4 regions of the Cryobacterium sandaracinum genome follow, and region 1 is predicted to be linked to each of the others. Evidence: predicted binding sites of a transcription regulator. Region 1 holds the regulator's gene; each other region holds the start of a gene.

What was found. Region 1 encodes LexA, which represses DNA repair genes until DNA is damaged. Its sites were predicted from a motif close to TCGAACANNTGTTCGA; they were not measured.
Region 2: the regulator LexA is predicted to act here: its motif matches at 1,781-1,796, upstream of E3T25_RS06830 (DUF222 domain-containing protein).
Region 3: the regulator LexA is predicted to act here: its motif matches at 1,103-1,118, upstream of E3T25_RS00020 (DUF222 domain-containing protein).
Region 4: the regulator LexA is predicted to act here: its motif matches at 1,835-1,850, upstream of E3T25_RS15455 (DUF222 domain-containing protein).

Annotation. Positions count from the first base shown of each region.
Region 1 covers NZ_SOGO01000040.1:31,026-34,248, reverse strand. Annotated here, with positions in the region: gene metE (5-methyltetrahydropteroyltriglutamate--homocysteine S-methyltransferase) at 1-655, shown strand, start outside; gene lexA (transcriptional repressor LexA) at 849-1,553, opposite strand; gene E3T25_RS14720 (LysM peptidoglycan-binding domain-containing protein) at 1,837-2,193, shown strand; gene E3T25_RS14715 (histidinol-phosphate transaminase) at 2,243-3,223, shown strand, end outside.
Region 2 covers NZ_SOGO01000021.1:76,291-79,513, reverse strand. Annotated here, with positions in the region: gene E3T25_RS06840 (GspE/PulE family protein) at 1-826, opposite strand, end outside; gene E3T25_RS16715 (hypothetical protein) at 802-1,500, opposite strand; gene E3T25_RS06830 (DUF222 domain-containing protein) at 1,860-3,223, shown strand, end outside.
Region 3 covers NZ_SOGO01000001.1:1,404-4,626, forward strand. Annotated here, with positions in the region: gene E3T25_RS00015 (MATE family efflux transporter) at 1-953, opposite strand, end outside; gene E3T25_RS00020 (DUF222 domain-containing protein) at 1,251-2,024, shown strand; gene E3T25_RS00025 (M13 family metallopeptidase) at 2,137-3,223, shown strand, end outside.
Region 4 covers NZ_SOGO01000042.1:49,882-53,104, forward strand. Annotated here, with positions in the region: gene E3T25_RS15445 (hydroxymethylglutaryl-CoA reductase, degradative) at 1-1,182, shown strand, start outside; gene E3T25_RS15450 (helix-turn-helix domain-containing protein) at 1,444-1,725, opposite strand; gene E3T25_RS15455 (DUF222 domain-containing protein) at 1,925-2,683, shown strand; gene E3T25_RS15460 (hypothetical protein) at 2,880-3,149, shown strand.

The DNA of each region.
Region 1 (3,223 bases):
GACGCCCAAGCCCGTCAAGGGGATGCTCACCGGTCCGGTCACGATCCTCGCGTGGTCGTTCGTGCGCGACGACCAGCCGCTGGGCGAGACGGCCAGGCAGGTGGCCCTGGCCCTCCGGGACGAGATCGCCGACCTGGAGTCGGCCGGCATTCAGATCGTCCAGGTCGACGAGCCCGCGCTGCGGGAGCTGCTGCCGTTGAAGCAGAAGGACCAGGCGGAATACCTCGACTGGTCGGTGGGGTCCTTCCGCCTGGCGACGGCCGGTGCGGCCGCGGCCACCCAGATCCACACCCACCTCTGCTACTCGGAGTTCGGGGTGGTCATCGACGCGATCCGCAACCTGGACGCCGATGTGACCAGCATCGAGGCGGCACGCTCTCGCATGGAGGTGGTGGGCGATATCCGGTCCCAGGGCTTCGACCACGGTATCGGCCCGGGAGTGTGGGACATCCACTCGCCGCGTGTGCCGAGCGTGTCCGAACTCACCGACCTGCTCGAGCGCGCCGCGGCGGCCATCCCGGCCACCCGGCTCTGGGTGAACCCCGACTGCGGCCTCAAAACCCGCGGCTACACCGAAACCGTCCAGTCCCTGCACAACATGCTCGCCGCCACCCGCATCCTCCGCGCCCGCCTGACCTCCTCCGTCTCCGCCTGACCCCGCCTCCACCCACACAAAAGCCGGGCACGACACCAAGAACAGTGTTCGTGCCCGGCCCACAAGACCCGGCTCACAAGACCCGACCGGAATAACCATGGTGACTCAACACTCGCGCGTCTCCACGACGCTGGTCGAAACCGTCGAGACCAAGAGTCCGCCTGAAATGCTGATGTGCTTGAGTGCTGATGCCCTAAACCGACCGCAGCACTGCCACAACCTTCCCCAGAATCTCGGCGTGATCGCCGACGATGGGTTCGAAGTTGGTGTTGCGGGGCAGTAGCCAGGTGTGCCCGTCGCGCTGGCGGAAGACCTTGACGGTTGCCTCGTTGTCGAGCATGGCTGCAACGATTTCACCGTTTTCGGCGGTCTTCTGCTGCCGCACGACGACCCAGTCGCCGTCCATTATGGCGGCGTCGATCATCGATTCGCCCGACACCTTGAGCATGAACAGATCGCCCTTGCCCACCAGCTGGCGGGGTAGCGGGAAAATCTCGTCGATCTGCTGTTCGGCGGTGATCGGGATGCCGGCGGCGATGCGACCGACGAGCGGAACCATGGCGGCGTCGCCGACCTGCACTCCGGTGTGGAAACTTTCCGAGGCTCCGGCCGTCGTGTCTTCGGGCGACTGCGGAATCTCGATGAGCACCTCCAGTGCTCGGGGACGGTTCGGGTCTCGGCGGAGGTAACCGCTCAGTTCCAGCTGGTTGAGCTGGTGGGTGACGCTCGACAGTGACGACAGGCCGACGGCGTCGCCGATCTCGCGCATGCTCGGCGGATAGCCGCGTTGGCTGACCGAGCGCTGGATGACGTCGAGGATGGCGAGCTGCTTCTCGCTGAGGCTCTTGCGCCGTCTGGTGCCGCCCTTGTCGCGGGGACCGCTGGTGTTCTGTGCCACGTTCGTCGCTCCTCGTTTTGATTGATGCGCTGGCAGCAAGCAGCGAATGCCGCCGATTCACGCGAATGTCGGGGGTGCCTGATTGAGTGTCAATCAACAATCGAAACTGTATCCGAGTTGCGCTCATTAAACAAACATGTATTCGAGTGGGTCGGAATAAATATTTCAGAAACTACCGAATAAAGCTTGATTGTTCGAATAATCGAATATACATTCGGAACATAAGTTCGCATTCGGCTTTCCCGGCCGAGAGTCGGATGCGTCTTCTCACAGGAGGTATCACATGAGCACTGCACTTGAACGAGGCGCCCCCATCGCGACCGGACGCACCCGGCTCCGACTCACCCGGCGCGGTCGCGTCGTTTTCACGTCCCTGGCTGCCTTTCCGCTCGTGGCCGTGGCCCTGGCCGTCGCCCTCAACGGAGGCATCGCCGCCGCCGAGAACTCGACCGTCGCTCACGTGGCCTCGGCCTTCGACTACGTCACCATCAAGTCGGGGCAGTCGCTCTGGCAACTTGCCGAGACAATCGCGCCCACGTCCGATCCGCGCGAGGTGATCGCCGAGATTGTGAGCCTCAATCAGCTGCCGTCCGACAGCGTGCAGCCCGGTCAGCGGCTGGCGCTTCCGAACGACCTGTGAACTACCCGCGGCGAGCCCCCGCCGGTTTCACCCCGGTAATATTGGGGGAGTGACCAGTCTCAACGATCTGCCCCTTCGCGATAATCTGCGCGGACTCACTCCCTATGGGGCGCCGCAGTTGCACGTGCCGGTGGCTCTCAACGTGAACGAGAACACCCACGGCATCCCGGCTGAGGTGGCGCAGGACATCGTGGCGGCGTTGGCCGTGGCGGTCACGACCGTGAACCGATACCCCGATCGGGAGTTCACCGAGCTGCGGGATTCCCTCGCCCGTTATCTCGGTCACGGCCTCACCCGAAAGAACATCTGGGCCGCCAACGGTTCCAACGAGGTTCTTCAGCAGGTGCTGCAGGCCTTCGGCGGCCCGGGTCGGTCCGTGCTCGGCTTCGCGCCGACCTACTCCATGTACCCTCTGCTGGCCTCCGGCACCGGCACCCGCTGGATCGCGGGCGGTCGTGACGCAAAGTTCGAACTCTCCCCGGCCACGGCGCTCGAGTGGGTCGACCGGGTTGCCCCTGACCTCGTCTTCCTCTGCTCGCCGAACAACCCCACCGGCACGCCCCTGTCCCTGGAAACGATCGCGGCCGTCTACGATGCGAGCGACGGCATCGTTGTCGTCGACGAGGCGTACGCCGAGTTCGGGACGGATGACGCGCCAACCGCCCTGAGCCTGCTTCCCGGCCGGGAGCGCCTGCTGGTGTCCCGCACCATGAGCAAGGCGTTCGCCTTCGCCGGTGTGCGCGTCGGCTATCTGGCCGCCGATCCCGCCGTGACGGATGCCCTCCGCCTGGTTCGTCTGCCCTACCACCTGTCCGCGCTCACCCAGGCTGCCGCGGTCGCCGCGCTCGTCCACACGCCCGCGATGCTTGCCATGGTCGACGACATCCGCGGGCAGCGGGACCGCATCGTGAGCGAACTGGCCCGGCTTGGCTACACTCCGCTGCGCAGTGCGAGCAACTTCGTGCTGTTCGGCGGCGTTGAGGACCCTCGGGCCACCTTCGAGGCGCTGCTGGCGGAAGGCATCCTTGTG
Region 2 (3,223 bases), on a different contig from region 1:
GCATGACGACCTTCTCGCCCCACACTGTGGGGAGAGTCGCAACGCGCAGGTCGATCTGACGGCCGGCATGGCGCACGGTCATGCGGCCGTCCTGGGGTTTGCGCCGCTCGGCGATGTCGATATCGCTCATGATTTTGAGCCTGGAGATAACACCGTTCTGGATGCTCTTGGGTGCGGTCTGCATCTCGTGCAGCACGCCGTCGATGCGGTAGCGCACCCGCAGGCTGTGCTCGCCGGGTTCGATGTGGATGTCCGAGGCCAGGTCCTGGATGGCCTGGCTGACCAACAGGTTCACGAACCGCACGATCGGGGCATCGTCGTCGATGGAGTCCGAGACTCCGAAAGAGGAGCTCTCGGTGGCGGCGTTCTCTTCCTCGAGTGTGGAGGTGAGGTCGCTGAGCTCGTCGTCGGCGCGGTGGTAGCGGGTGATGGCGGCGAGTAGATCGCTGCGCTCGGCGACAACCTGGGTGACGCGCATCCGTGATGCTTCGCGCACGTCGTCGACAGCGAAGACATTGCCGGGGTCGACCATTGCGAGGATGAGGCGGCCGTTGTCGACGGCGATCGGGAGCACTTCGTGGCGTTTGCAGACGGCCACCGGAACGAGAGCCACGGCGAGGCGATCGACCGGGTAGTCGATCAGCTCGACGAAGGGCAGGTTGGCCTGCTGGGCCCGAGCCTTGGCGAACTGAACCTCGGTGATGACGCCCTTGGCGACGAGGGCGCGGACGGCGCTCTCATCGGCGGGGTCGCCGGCCATGAGGTGGTCGAGCTCCTCGATCGGCAGCAGACCGTGCAGGATCAAGATTTCGGTGAGGCTGGCCACGCGATCCTCTCGAACAGGCTCGGTAAGTAAGTAACGGACAACGCTATCTCGGGGGCAGGGAATCCGGCCAGACCCACAATGAGGGGGACACGGTTCGAAAAAATGCCTCTGTTCAGTGATCCTAACGGGGCGGGGCTTCGACCCGACATAGACACGGCATCGACCCGGCTTCGACCCGGTTGCGGCCCGCGGGGCGGCAGGCGGAATGCGGCCGCTGCTGGGCGATGCCCGGGCCGGTCTCGGCCTGCTCGAAACGGTCTAGACACCCACCAAAGGTTTTCGATGATGTTCTGTGTGTAGCCCAGCGGGCCGGCATTCGTGTACTTCGTGGTGAGCCGGATGCCGCCCCTCAGAAAGTGGGACTCACCGAAAGCGCCGTCTGCCGTGTTCGTCTGGATGACGCAGCGGCGGCCCTCCGACTGGGTGAAGCACTCCAGTCCGTTTGCGACGAGCCGGGCCTCCACCGCGGCGCTCTGTTCCGGGGTCACCCAGACCACGGTGGTGATAATCCCGGTGTCGGATCCCCCATATGGGCTCGCCCAGACGCAGGTCAGGTGGTCGAGAGCGTCGATCTGGACGCGCAGCTCGGCATCGTCGGTGCCGTGGGACACGTCGGCATCCGGGTCCTGGCTCCAGACGGGGTTCAGGGTCAGGTCGCCGAGCGCCTCGACCATGGCCGGGCTGTAGAGCTGCGTGCACGCGGTTGGACGTGGGACGCCCGGCGCCGCGGTCTGCCCGGGTGCAGGTTGCGTCGGCTTGCGGATTGCGTCGGCTTGAGGGTTGCCGGGGGCGTGGTGGTGGTCGGAGAATCTGTAGCGGTGGGTGCGTTGGTCGGGGCGGGCGTCACGGTGGCGGTTCCGGTGGTCTCGCCTGCGCCCGGGAAACCTTCACCGCCCCGGGGTCTCCATTGAGGCAACCGGCGGTCTTGGACGGCTTCGGAGCGGCCGGAGTTGCTCAGAGATAAATTCGATTATTCTCTCAAATTATGTGAGTAACTCTCGACACTGGGTGCGAGTTGAGGTATTCTCGTAACATGACCAACCTCGCGGAAGACCTCAGGCAGGCGGCCGATGCCGTGGCCCTGCTGGGCTCGTCATGCGCTGACTTCGCGGCCCTTCCTGATGCCGAGGTGTTGGCCGGTCAGAAGCGAATCGCTTCGATCCGCCGTCTCGTCGATACCTATGCCGCCTGGATGGCGGCGACCATCGCCGAACGTTCCCGACCGGAGCTCGGGCACTCGGGTTTGGCGGCGCAGCAGGGGTACCTCTCCCCGGAGGCCCTGATTCAGAACTCGACCGGCTCGTCGAAGGGTGACGCGTACAAGCTGGTGGCGGTCGGCACGATGATGGCTGATGCCGAGGCGGCCGACAGGCTCGTCGAGGCGGCGCTGTCCTCGCCCGACAGGGATGCCGCCGAGGTCGCCGAATTCGAGGCGAAGGTGCCGTGGCAGGCGCCGATCGCCCGGGCCGTCACCGCCGGCACGCTCTCGGTTGACGCTGCCGAGGCGATCCGGGCCGGGCTCGGCCAGGTCGATGCGGCAGTTACCGCGGAGAAGCTCGGGGTGGCCCTGGCGGCGCTCCTCACCGAGGCGTCGTCACTGAATGCCGATCAGGTGTTCAAGCAGGCGAGACGGATGCGCGACCGGCTTGACGAGGCCGGCATTGCCGCCCGCGAGAAGCAGGCCTACGACGACCGCTACCTGCGGGTCTACCGGCTGGGCAACGGCACCGTACGCCTGAACGGGCTGTTTGCCCCCGAAGACGGCGAGTTCGTGCTCTCCACCTTCGACTCGATCACGGGCCCCCGCCGCGGCGGGGTTCGATTCGTGGACGCAGAGCGGGCAGCCTGGGCAAAGAAGATGCAAGACGACCTCCGCACGACCGAACAGATCGCCGCGGACTCCCTCGTGCAGCTGCTGAAGATCGCCGGCGAGGCCGACCCGGGCCGGGTCTTCGGCGGACGCCGACCCTCGGTGCGCGTGATCGTGACCGAAAAGGCGCTGAAGCCGGAAGCAGCCGCGCAGGAAGCAGAGGCGCGGCAGCCGGCCGCACCGGCCGCTCACGGGCAGATCGAGGGCAACCCGGTCCCCATCTCGCAGGAGACCATCGACCGACTCCTCTGCGACACCGGAACCCGCGGCATCAAGTTCGACGCGGACGGCCAAATCATCAATGTCGGCCGCGACGAACGGCTCTTCACCGAGCACCAGCGCGCCGCAATGGCAGTCCGTGACGGTGGATGCCTCTGGGTCGGCTGCGACAGGCCACCGGCGTGGACTGAGGCCCATCACGTCAACGAATGGTTGAAGGAAAACGGGTACACCGATTTGGCCGACGGAGTGCTGCTGTGCCATCCGCACCATTTGCTACTGCACAACCAGCACTGGACGATCATTCG
Region 3 (3,223 bases), on a different contig from region 1:
CTGAGCACGCCCCATTCGAGGCAGCGCCTGAGCACCGCGCGCACCTCGGCCAGGTTGCCGGCGCCGAGGCCCCGGCCCACCAGCGCCTGTGCCGCGATCGCCAGGGCGTCAAGGGCGAACGCGAGCGTGGCAAACAGGGTCATCGCGATCTGGAAGGCGGCCAGCTCGGGAGAACCGAGGCTCGTGGCCACGAAAACCGCGAGCAACATGGCCGCACGCAGGCTCACCGTGCGCAGGAACAGCCAGCCGCCGGATGCCGCGCCCCGCAACATCCCGACCCGATGCGGGCGCAGCGGCGCACTCTCGCGGCGGGCGTGGCGGCCGACGACGGCAAGGTAGACCGCGACCATCGCCCACTGTGCCACAACCGTGCCGAGGGCGGATCCGACGATGCCGAGTCCCAGGCCGTAGATGAACACCGCATTCAGCAGGATGTTGACCGAGAACCCGATCCCGGCCACCCACAGCGGGGTGCGGGTGTCCTGCAGCCCGCGGAGCAGCCCGGTCGCCGCGAAGACGAGCAGCATGGCAGGCAGTCCGAACATCGATGGGCCCAAGTAGCTGACGGCCGCGGCGGTGACGGCGGGCTCGGCGCCGAACGCGCCGACGAGCAGGGGGGTGGCGAACCAGCCCGCAATCGCGAGCAGCACACCGAGGCCGAGGGCCAGCCAGAGTCCGTCGATGCCGACGGCGACCGCACGGCGGCGGTCACCGGCCCCCAGCCAGCGGGCCACCGCGGGCGTGGTGCTGTAGGCCAGGAAGACCATCAGGCCGATGATCGTTTGCAGCACGGCGCCGGCCAGGCCGAGTCCGGCCAGCGGAACGGCGCCGAGGTGCCCGACCATGGCGGAGTCGGCGAGCAGGAAGAGCGGTTCGGCGATGAGCGCGCCGACGGCGGGGATGGCGAGGCGCAGGATCTCGCGGTCGATGGGCTGCGGGCGGAGCACGGTGATGGTGATGCCAAAACTCTAGTTCAGCCCCTCCGCACCCGGTGTCCGCTTCCGGTGGTCGAGCCTGTCGAGACCCGGCGAGCCAATCTCCGCGCTGCCAGACAAGACTTCGAAACTAGTGCAATAAAGTGTCCATAATAAGTGACAGACTCTCGACTACCTGTATGACATCAGGTACCCTCGTAACATGACGAACCTCGCGGATGACCTCAGGCGGGCGGCCGACGCCGTCGCCCTGCTGGGCTCCTCGATCAGGCCGGCATCACCGCCCGGGAGAAGTAGGCCCACGACGACCGCTACCTGCGGGTCTACCGGCTGAGCAACGGCAACGTGCGCCTGAACGGGCTCTTCGCCCCCGAAGACGGCGAGTTCGTGCTCTCCACCTTCGACTCCATCACCAGCCCCCGCCGCGGCGGAGTGCGCTTCGTCGACCCGGAACGCGCCGCCTGGGCCCAAAAAATGCAGGACGACCCGCGCAGCACCGAGCAGATCAACGCGGACTCCCTCGTGCAGCTGCTCACAATCGCCGGCGAAGCCGACCCCGGCCGGGTCTTCGGCGGACGCCGCCCGGCGGTGCGCGTGATCGTGACCGAGAAAGCCCTCACAGCCGAACCCGCCGAGCCGGGTCCCGCCGAACCCGCCGCTCACGGGCAGATCGAAGGCAACCCGGTCCCCATCTCGCAGGAAACCATCGACCGGTTGCTCTGCGACACCGGCACCCGCGGCACCAAGTTCGACGACATCGGCCAAATCATCAACGTCGGCCGTGACGAACGACTCTTCACCGAGAAACAACGCGCCGCGATGGGAGTGCGCGACGGCGGATGCCGGTGGGTCGACTGCGACCGATCACCAGCCTGGACCGAAGCCCACCACATCAACGAATGGCTCACCGACAGCGGAGACACCAACCTCGCCGAAGAAGTACTGCTCTGCCACCCGCACCACCTGCTGCTGCACAACCAGCACTGGAAGATCACCCGCACCGGAACGCAACACTGGCTGCGGCCACCGGTGGAGAACGATCCGGAGCAGACACTGATCGCGCTGCCGAGCAATGCGGTGGGGCTGTAGCTCCGGGTCTCGGCGCGCTCGACCAGCGGGCCGGGAGGTCCACCGCCATCCGTGTGCACACCCGATAGGTCTCTACCAGCTCGGCCACTGTCACAGCGAATAGGGTGGAGGCATGACTGACCAGGGGACCGCATCCGGAATCGACCGCGACGAACTTGACCTCGAGGTGCGTCCGCAGGACGACCTCTTCCGCCATGTGAACGGCAAGTGGATCGCCCGCAGCGAGATCCCGGCCGACAAGGCCCGCTGGGGCTCGTTCTACCTGCTCGCCGAGGAATCGGAGAAGGCCGTCCGGGAAATCATCCTCGAAGCCCAGACCGCCGCCCCCGGCACCGAGGAGCGCAAATTCGGCGACCTCTATGCCAGCTTCCTGGACGAGGACCGCGTCGAAGAGCTCGGAGCGACCCCGCTCGCGGCCGATCTCGCCATCGTCGACGCCGTCACCTCCATCCCCGAGCTGCTCGGCACCCTCGGCCGCCTCGAGCGCGCGGGCGTGCCCGGCGCCTTCGGTCTCTTCGTCGACAACGATCCGGGGGACCCCGAGCGCTACCTCGTCTTCGTCGAGCAGGGCGGGCTCGGCCTCCCCGACGAGTCCTACTACCGCGACGAGAAGTTCGCCGCGATCCGGGAGGCCTACCAGGCGTTCCTGACCCGGATGTTCGGCCTCGTCGGCACCCCGGATGCCGCCGGTCGCGCCGAGCGCGTGTTCCTTCTCGAAGCCGAGCTCGCCACTCACCACTGGGACAAGGTGCGCTCGCGCGACAGCGAGAAGACCTACAACCTCAAGACCTGGGGTCAGGTCACCGCGTTGGCCGCCGGCGCCGACCTGCACCTTTGGCTTGACGGGCTCGACGGCCCGGCCGGTGCTCTCGACGAGGTTGTCGTGCGCCAGCCCAGCTTCGTGACCGGTCTGGCGGAGATGCTCACCGAGGACCAGCTCGAGGGCTGGAAGGACTGGCTACGGTGGCAGATCATCCGTTCCAGCGCCGCGTTCCTGTCGAGCGATTTCGTCGAGTCCAGCTTTGACTTCTACGGTCGCACCCTGACCGGCACTCCCCAGTTGCGCGAGCGCTGGAAGCGTGGCGTCTCGCTCGTCGAGGGGGCGCTCGGCGAGGCCGTCGGGCGCATCTACGTCGAGCGGCACTTCAAGCCCAGCGCGAAGGCGAGCATGGACATACTCGTGGCCAACCTGGTCGAGG
Region 4 (3,223 bases), on a different contig from region 1:
GCCCGGTTCGAGGAGGTCGTCGAGAGGCTCATTGCCGACGGCGAGATCAAGGTGTGGAAGGCGCGCCAGATCATGCAGGCCCTCGAAGAGAGCAGTGACGGCGACCGGGTTATTGAGCCGGCCGCGCCGGATGCCGGGTACGGCACCGCCGCCGTCGTCGCCTTGCCCGCGGCTCACCCCGCACCCACTGCCACCCTTACGCCCAGCGCTTCCGCCACGTGCGCTGCTGCCCTCACCCCCGGCGCCCCCGGCTCGGATGCCCACCTCGGCTACGGTAAAATCATCCTGATGGGCGAGCATTCCGTCGTCTACGGCTACCACGCGATCGCCGCGCCGATCGGTCTGTCGGTGCGCGCGCAGGTCACCCGCCAGGCGTCGCTCCGCGAACCGGTCATCGCCGACCGGGACGTCGACGGCTCGGTGCGCGAACCGATCCGAGCAGACCTCTCGCACCGGGTGGCGGCGCTGATCGTCACCCGGCTCGGCGTGCCCGACGCCGGCCTTCGGGTCGACGTGTTCTCTCACCTGCCGCGCGCCAGCGGCCTGGGTGCCTCCGCCGCGTTCGCGGTGGCATTGATCCGCGCCGTCGCCGACAGCTTCCAGCTCACGATCAGCGACGCCGAGGTCTCGAGCCTCGCCTTCGAGTGCGAACAGATCGTGCATGGCACCCCGTCGGGCATCGACAACACCGTCGCCACCTTCGGCCGGTCGGTTCTTTTCCAGAGATCGGATGCCCCGGGCGGCCACACGATCCGCGACATCTTCACTCCCCACCCGATCCCCATCGTCATCGGGCTGTCCGGGGTGGAGTCGCTGACGAAGCAGACCGTGGGCCTCGTGCGCAGCGCCTGGCAGCGCAACCCCGCGCGCTACGACGCGATCTTCAGCCAGATCGACGGGCTGGTGTTGGCCGGGGTAGACGCGCTCCGCCGCGGCGACATCGCCGAGCTCGGCGAACTGATGAACATCAATCAGGGACTGCTCAACGCGCTACAGGTGTCGAGCCCGGAGATCGAGTCACTCGTGGCAATCGCCCGCCGCGCCGGCGCCCTCGGAGCGAAGCTGACCGGTGGCGGGGGCGGCGGCGCCATGATCGCTATCGCCGAACCTGGCGGCACCGAACCGATCATCACCGCGATGCGCAGCGCCGGCTACACGACTTACCTCACCGAGATTCGCTGAGCACCCGAAATTCGAACCTGTATTTGAGGTATTCGGAGCTGGGCATCTTGCCATTCCCGACAGCGATAAAAGGCGATTATGGCAGTCGTCCACAGGTTTCACGCGTAGTTATCCACACCGGGCGTTCCAGTAATTATGCGGGCAAAAGCCACATTTCACTCTGCTGTCCACAGGGTTATCCACAAGGCTGTGGATAGACGTATCTTCGACGTCTGCCAGGCCTGCCTGCCCGCCTCGCGGCGCAGGTCTCAATCGGCGGCCCTACGGCGGGCCCACGCGCCCCGGCCACAGGTCGACACCCAAACCGTTCTCCAGACGGGCCACGGTCGCCAGGTCCGGCCAGGACCGCCCGTGCAGCACCGAGAGCAGTGTCGTGTGGTCGAGCCCGGCATCGCGCGCCACGGCGCGCACGCTCCGCTCGCCGATTGCGGCCTGCACGTTCACCGCGAACTGACGGGCCACCTCGCCGACGGCGCCCGCCGACGGCACGTCGGGCCACCCCACCACGAGGTCACGGGGAGCAGGTCGCGCCGGTCTGGACATAGCCCGAGCGTAGACGACGGATGTCCCCCTCGGATCGCCCACCCCAACCCGTCAGTCGAATCCACGGTGGTCGGGCTGGTCGAGACCCGGTGAGCCGCTCTCTGAACTTGTGAACAAACCTTCGAGATAAACTCTGAATCGAGTCTCGAAATACTGACAGACTCTCGACTCTGTGTTCGCTTTGAGGTATCCTCGTATCATGATCAATCTCGCGGATGACCTCAGGCAAGCGGCCGAGGCCGTCGCCCTGCTGGGTTCCTCGAGTGCCGATTATGAGGCGCTGGCTGATGCCGCAGTATTGTCCGGTCAGAAGCAGATCGCGGCGGCTCGCCGCCTGCTCGACACCCGCGCCGCGTGGATGGCCGGCACCATCGCCCGGCGGTCCCGGCCGGAGTTGGGCCACTCCGGGTTGGCGGCGCAGCAGGGGTTTCTCTCGCCGGAGGCCCTCATCCAGAAGTGGACCGGCTCCTCGAAGGGCGACGCCTACAAAATGGTCGCCGTCGGCACCATGATGGCTGATGCCGAAGCAGCCGAGAAGCAGGTCGAGGCGGCGCTCTCCTCGCCCGACGCGGATGCCGCCGAGGTCGCCGAGTTCGAGGCGAAGGTGCCGTGGCAGGCTCCGATCGCCCGGGCCGTCACCGCCGGAACCCTCTCCGTCGACGCGGCCGAGTCGATCCGCTCAGGGCTCGGCCAGATCGACGCCGCGGTCACCGCCGAGAAGCTCGGTGCGGCACTCGAAGCGCTACTCACCGAGGCGTCGTCACTGAATGCCGATCAGGTGTTCAAACGGGCGAGACGGATGCGCGACCGGCTCGATGAGGCCGGCATCGCCGCCCGCGAGAAGCAGGCCGACGACGACCGCTACCTGCGGGTCTACCGGCTGGGCAACGGCAACGTACGACTCAGCGGGCTGTTCGCGCCCCAAGACGGCGAGTTCGTGCTCTCCACCTTCGACTGAGCAGGTCAACGAACACGGGCCGGCCGAACCGGCCGCTCACGGGCAGATCGAGGGCAACCCTTTCCCCATCTCCCAGGAAACCATCGACCGGCTGCTCTGCGACGCCGGCACCCGCGGCATCAAATTCGACGACAACGGCCAGATCATCAACGTCGGCCGCGACGAACGGCTCTTCACCGAGAAACAGCGCGCCGCGATGGCCGTGCGTGACGGCGGATGCCTCTGGATCGACTGCGACAGATCACCGGCCTGGAGCAAAGCCCACCACATCAACGAGTGGTTGAAAGGCAACGGCTACACCGACCTCGCCGACGGGGTACTCCTCTGTCATCCCCACCATCTGCTGCTGCACAACCAGCATTGGACGATCAGCCGCACCGGAACTCAGCAATGGTTGCGGCCACCGGTGGAGGTTGACCCGAAGCGGACACTGATCGCTCTGCCGAGCAAGCGGGCGAACCTGTAGGGCGGGACGGGTCGCCGGGTCTCGACGGGCTCGACCACCGGGGCTGAAACTACCGGAACGACACAAGGCCCCCA